2 regions of the Paenibacillus sp. NPDC058898 genome follow, and region 1 is predicted to be linked to the other one. Evidence: predicted binding sites of a transcription regulator. Region 1 holds the regulator's gene; the other holds the start of a gene.
The links. Region 1 encodes CtsR, which represses protease genes until heat stress. Its sites were predicted from a motif close to ATGGTCAATAAAGGTCAAACA; they were not measured.
Positions count from the first base shown of each region.

Region 1 (3,418 bases):
TCAGCTATAGGACGCTTACACCGTCATCCAACTGTAAAACGAGTATAGATCCTTAATGGGTACCCAGTGTTTCTCTGATGAGCTTAGCCCTGTACATGTCGCGTTCGGAAGGAGTCATTCCTTCTCCATAGGTCTTCTGCAGAAAGCCCGGCTGTGTCTTCACATTCAGTTCATTCATGACCGGGATTTCCGGGCCTTCCAAGAGGCCGAGATCCACACCAAGCCGAACATCGGATAAACGCTGGGCTGCTTCCTTGGAATCCATCACCGCCGCATAGGACAGTATGCCATAGGAGCGCATGACCCGATCCGTAATCCGAAGCTTGGATTCACCCAAGAGCCGGGCTCTGGCATTCTTCTCATGCTCGATGATTTGCAGGGCGACGCTGTGAAGATTCTCAATGATCTCCGACTCGGTTTGACCGAGCGTAATCTGATTCGAGATTTGAAACAGGTTGCCTAACGCTTCGCTGCCTTCACCGTAAATCCCTCTTACCGTCAAGCCTACCTGCGATACAGCCGAGAGAATCCGGTTAATCTGCTGTGTCATAACAAGAGCGGGCAGATGCATCATGACGGATGCGCGAAGACCGGTGCCGACATTCGTCGGACAGCTTGTAAGATAACCTCGCTTGTCATCAAACGCATAATCGATCTCGGATTCAAAAACATCATCCAGCGCCGTCGCACGTGCCCATGCCTCACGAACCTGAAATCCGGGATATAAACACTGGATGCGCAGGTGATCCTCTTCATTGATCATAATGCTGACGGATTCATCTTCAGTAAGGATGACTGCACCGTTTCGGGATTCATTCGCCAGATTGGGACTGATTAGATGCTTCTCAACAAGAACCTTCTTATCCAGCTCATCAATCTCACTTAATTTAATTACATGCAAATCCCCGAAATCCTGCAAATCGTCCTTATTCTTCAATACATCCGTCAGGCGCTCTAGCACTTCTCCTGACTGCTGATCCGTTGCCAGCAGCGGGAAAGGAAGATGCTGCAGATTGCGCGCCACCCTAACACGGGTGCTGATGACAATGTCGGAATCCTGACCGTTCCCGCGCATCCACTCGCTCAGCGCCGAATCGGTAAACCGGAGATTAGACATCACGCATTCCTCCTACTAAAGTGCAAAATCTTACAATCTTATCCCTGAGCCATATTTCGCTCCAGCTCACGGATTTGGTCCCGTATCTCGGCAGCCGTTTCAAACTCCTCCTGCACGATCCGAATTTGAAGCTCCTTCTTAAGGTCATCGATTTGGCGTTTGATCTGAATCCGGCCACCCGTACGCTTCGGCACTTTGCCGACATGGGAAGTCCCCCCATGGACTCGCTTAAACAATGGATCCAATCGATCCGAGAAATATTTATAACACGAGCTGCAGCCGAACCGGCCAAGCTTGCTGAACTGGGAATACGTCATACCGCATTCTTCACATTGCAGCGTCTGAGCCATTTTTGCACCGGGGCTCTGGCCCTTGCCTGAAGGATCCAGATCCAGAAGGCCTGACAGCAAACTGTGTATAGAAAAACCATTCGACGTGCCGGGGATCAATTCCCCTTTTTCACGGGCACAGGTTTCACAAAAATGAAACTCCGTTTTCTCCCCGTTCACAATTTTGGTGAAATGAAGTGTCGCCGGCCGTTTACCGCATTCTTGGCATAACATAATCCGATGCCTCCTTACACAGACTCACTTACCTAATAAAGAAATAAGCATCGCCTTCATAATCCTTGCACGCAGCTCATCCCGATAAGGAAGCTTCACATTCAGGCACTCCCTCGAAATGGCGGCCCGCATCAGGCTGGCCTCCCGCCTCGTTAAAAACCGGGATTCCTCCAGCTGGTAAATCAATCCTTCAGCCACCGTCTGATCAATCATGCTGCCAATGGTATGGTGAAGATGCTGCTGGAGTGCAGTATGCTGGGGAAGCTCGATACGCTGGATGCGTATGTACCCGCCCCCGCCTCGCTTGCTCTCGACAAGAAAGCCCTTCTCCAGCGTGAACCGTGTACTGATCACGTAGTTAATCTGGGAAGGAACGCAAGAAAATTGCTCCGCCAGATCGTTGCGTTGAATTTCAACGGTACCCTCCGGACTTTCCTGCAATATGCTCTTCAGGTATTGTTCGATAATATCAGAGATATTACGCATTGGTCTGTTCATCCTCCACTGTTTGAAACGTTAAGACGGATAGTGATCTTACACGTCCGCACAGAGCCTTGCTTATACGTTAATTTTAACCATAATCAAAATCAGCGAACCCTCTCGTTGACTTTGACTTTCTTTGACTTTGATCTCATTATAGCACATTTTTTCATTTTGCCAAGAGGGTTCTTCTCAATTTGTCGCGGTTAGCAGTTATTCTTATTGTACCCAGTTCTTTGACCGCTTATAGCCTCTTTCCCTAGAACAATTCATTTCAAGGGCAACAAAAAAAGAAGCAGCCTTCATGCCGGGTGAAAACCGGTCTCAAGGCCACTTCTCCATATCGTGCTCCTGTATCGTCTACATCTTCAAGCATCATAACTGATCAAGTAGTGCTGTAATTCCGTATTGTAATAACCGATGCTGTATTCAATGATACTGCCTGTCCCGTCATAAGAGGATCTGAGCCGCTTCAGTAACGGCGCGCCTATACTTACTTCAAGCAAGGAGGCAATCTCCTCATTTGCCACGGTCGCCAGAAAACGGTCGCGGAAATTCTCCAGCGTAATTTGACTCTCCTCGATGCGGTCATACAGAGACGGCAGTTCGGTGGAACCGAACTCTTCACCCATATCCACTTGGGATGACACATAGTGGGTGTAGTAAATGAAAGGGCTCCCGTCCAGTAAATACAAACGTTCAATAAGCAGGCACCGCTCCCCGAATTTTAAGAACAATTCGCTATCCGGCTCATTGAGCACCCATTCCGTCTTCAGGTGGCGTTTCCGAATCTGGTGTCCTTCTTCGACCAGAATCTCGGTGAACAGCTTGCCTTTGGAAAGCTTGGAGAAGGAAGTGTTCCGGGTCACAATCGTTCCTACCCCGCTCCGCTTCTCTACATACCCTTCCTGATACAACTCCTGGATCGCATTGCGGACCGTCATTTTGCTAACGTTAAATTCCTGTTCCAGCTGCGGCTCGGAAGGAATATGGGAGCCAAGTGGATACTCCCCATGCAGAATCCGATCTTTTATGATCTTCTTGATTTGCAAGTATAACGGACCGTTCTTCCGCGTGATCGACATGCTTCCTCCTACCTTTCCACGTCAGACATATGATGACTCATTGCCTGAAGCACTTCGCGTTCGCTCGCCGTCGGCGTATCCCCTGTTACGGTATGGGCAAGCATCGCAGCAGCTGCGGCAAAATCAACCGTCCGATTCGGTTCATATCCCTCCGAGATCCCGTGAATCACCCC
Region 1 covers NZ_JBMOSM010000021.1:9,180-12,597, reverse strand. The annotation lists gene ACOZB4_RS31245 (protein arginine kinase) at 53-1,117, opposite strand; gene ACOZB4_RS31240 (UvrB/UvrC motif-containing protein) at 1,156-1,680, opposite strand; gene ACOZB4_RS31235 (CtsR family transcriptional regulator) at 1,705-2,166, opposite strand; gene ACOZB4_RS31230 (GntR family transcriptional regulator) at 2,529-3,245, opposite strand; gene ACOZB4_RS31225 (sugar kinase) at 3,254-3,418, opposite strand, start outside.

Region 2 (3,418 bases), on a different contig from region 1:
TCCTTCTCGACTTCCAGTGCAGCTGCTTCATCGGTAACGAGAATATCCTCATGTCCGAATTTTAGCACCGCGTGAATCGCCTTGCCCTTGCCTTGCCCTCCAGCAATGCCGATGATCGTCTCTGTCTGCATAATATCCTCAAGCCGAAGCCCAAGGGTAAGCATTTTGTGGACAACTTCACCATCTTCACTAAAGTAGTAGCCAAAGGATTCCGCAATCGCGCCATCTGCCTGCAAGTTCTGAATAGAGTTTTCATCCAGCTTCCGCCTTCTTGCCATTTCCATGGCATCTCCGATGCCGTGAATAATGACTCGGCAGCGCCTGATCACATCCACAATTTCCTGGATATGCTGATCCTGTACCAAAGACTGGTAGGCATCTTCGCTTAGCAGATCCGGTACATGAAGTAATCGGTACTCAGCCCCCACGCGCTTTGCCATCTTGGAGGCAATGGTGTTCGCTTGAATCTCGACACTCTCCCCGAGACCGCCCCGGGCAGGCACAAACCAAGTGCTTGTCAGCGGTTCGCCACCAGGTAAAGAGGACATCTGCTCTGCTACTTCGGCGAGCGTGGAGCCGCCTGTTACGGCGATCGTATCTCCATCCTTTACAAAGCTTAGCAGCGTTCTTGCTCCGGCACGGCCAAGCTCGCGTTTGACTTCCGGAGATAACTCACTGTCACCGGGAATAATGACCACTTTACGAAGCCCATAAGCCTGACGAATCTTCTCTTCCAGTTCAACCAGTCCGAATAACTCATTCATTACCGGTTCGAGTTCCTCCAGCAAGCATATCCCTGAGCTGCTGATCCGCATGCCAAGCGTTTCAATCTCGATTAGCCCTTGCGCTTTCAGAAGATCAGTCTCTGCTCTGAGGACACGCTCGGTCATCGAGAGTGATGAAGCCAATGTTCTTCGGCCAACAATTCCGGACAGCTTGATCTGATGAAGGATGGAATACCTTCGTTTAAGAATTTCCATCAGATCCGGCAGAAGCTGCTCTTGTATTTCTAATAGGTTACGCATGCATTCCACTCCTGCAAACTTCGTCTCGGCTCTCCTCTACCTGGTCGTAAAATGTCCCAGTTGAACTTTTTAAGTCCCACCCTTATTCTAACCAATAATCATGCCGGTTGCAAGTGTCCGAAAGTATATTTCTCTACCCCAAGCATTCTTATTCATTATGACCAACTACAGGCTTGTCTATATAATAGGAACAAAGTTTTGTCTGCTATTGTATTTTTGAAATAGATGCGGTATAATCAACTTCGTTGCTAATTTTTTAGATATCAGAAAGTATAAACTTCGCGGAGTCAGCTTCCTGATATCGCAAGAAAAACTACCGCTAAACGCGGTATGTCTTCTTTGAATGTACGTCGATAGACATTTTTCTTATGCGCCCGTGGTCCAATGGATATGACGTAGGCCTCCGGAGCCTGAGATCGAGGTTCGATTCCTCGCGGGCGCGCCATTTTATCTTTATTCTCTATACTGATTACCCTAAAGTGCCCATGACGGCTCTTTTTTTTACCCAATAGTTTGACTATCTTTGACTTTTTGATTTAAATTGTTTATCATGTGGGTAATACGGTAACAGTATTTATATGAGGTACTTAAGAGGAGGTTTTCCACGTGAGTTTTATACCTATGGTCGTTGAACAAAGCAACCGCGGTGAGCGGGCGTACGACATCTATTCCAGATTGCTGAAAGACCGCATTATCTTCCTCGGCTCCGACGTAAATGACGTGGTCGCCAATTCCATCATTGCCCAAATGCTGTTCTTGTCGGCTGAGGATCCTGAGAAGGATATTCATCTTTACATCAACAGTCCTGGCGGTTCCATTACCGCAGGTATGGCGATATTCGATACGATGCAGTTCATTAAGCCGGACGTTTCGACGATCTGTGTCGGCATGGCTGCTTCTATGGGTGCATTCCTGCTCAACGCAGGCGCTAAAGGCAAACGTTACGGTCTGCCTAACAGCGAGATTATGATTCACCAGCCGCTCGGCGGCGCACAAGGTCAAGCAACGGATATTGAGATCCGTGCTCGCCGCATTCTCAAAATGCGCGATAAGCTAAACCGCATCCTGTCTGATCGCACTGGCCAACCGCTGGAGCGCATCGAGAAGGATACCGATCGCGACTACTTCATGACGGCCGACGAAGCCAAAGAATATGGCCTGATCGATCAAGTATTAGAGAATACACCGCCGCAAGGCTTATAAAAGAAATGAAGTAAAGGGCAGGCGCCGTTATCTGGTGCCTGCCCTTTCTTATTCTCTGAAGGGGATTTATTGAAAACTTCAATTCGGGAGAGTGAGAGTATCCCCTTCGGTCGCAGTTGAAATCAGGAAACTGGAATGAATGGATAGGTTGTTTCCCGATTTCAAAGGCGAACGCGTTGCTCCTCCGGGGGATACTCTCACTGGAGGGGACAACTTTTTCAATAAAACCTAAAGACGGTAAGGCGCCCCTCCTAAAAGGCCTGCCTTAACTTTTTAGGGAGGGGAAAAGGCAAGCCTCGGGATAAAACAATAAATCCCCTGACCGCAGGAAGCGGGAGTATACACTCCACGCTCACGTGATCAGGGGATTTTCGCAACTCGTTCCAGCACAGCGTTACATCAGGACAACATCATGTTTCTAGACAAGCTATAGTATATGAAAATAAATGATTGCAGTTTACACAAACCGCTTACCGTATATTCTTACTTCCACTCTTTGAGCTTCAGCTCAAACTCAGGGAATCCATAGGCATACGCGGTGTACTCATAAAGCTGGAAGTACAGCACCGCAGCATTATCCTTCACATAAAAATCAGCATCCGCAGGCACGCCCTCAAATCCGCCGAGGTAGCCCCCTTCTTTTTTCATCGTGTTCAGCACAAGGTTGTTCAGCTTCTGTTTATTCTTGCCCTGCATGTTGATGAAATCGCCCAGCTTCATTTGCTTGCCATCCTTCAAGGAGAAGGTGAAGCTTTTACGGAAGGTCATCCCATGGGCGCCGCCGGTATAAGAATAATCGTACGTCGTAATGCTCAGGATATCGTTCTGGTTGTAATGAACCACAAAGTCACCACTGAATTCGTAGCGGAGATTGGATTCCGAAGGAGGGAATTCTTCAGCATTCCCTTCAGCACCTGTGATTACGCCGGAAGCATTTTCTTTCAACACTTTGTTGATTTCAGCTTGGACCTCTGCATTATCGAGTCCGCTGATTACAGGATAGTTCACAACGGCATCCACGCCCTGAATCTTCTTCTTCAGCGCTACCGATTTAATGGTGATGTCATTCTGCTTCTTCTGCGTCATGCTGAGTGTTTTCAAGGAAGGATTCCATTGCCCCTGAACGCCCATGTATTCGCTGATCGTTTTGAACGGCACATAGAGACGACCATTTATGATCTGTCCGCCAG
Region 2 covers NZ_JBMOSM010000018.1:20,026-23,443, forward strand. The annotation lists gene ACOZB4_RS29965 (sugar-binding transcriptional regulator) at 1-1,025, opposite strand, end outside; tRNA gene ACOZB4_RS29970 (tRNA-Arg) at 1,396-1,470, shown strand; gene clpP (ATP-dependent Clp endopeptidase proteolytic subunit ClpP) at 1,632-2,228, shown strand; gene ACOZB4_RS29980 (PdaC/SigV domain-containing protein) at 2,712-3,418, opposite strand, start outside.
Region 2: a site for CtsR is predicted at 1,536-1,556, ahead of clpP (ATP-dependent Clp endopeptidase proteolytic subunit ClpP). Genes of this name have one in related genera too.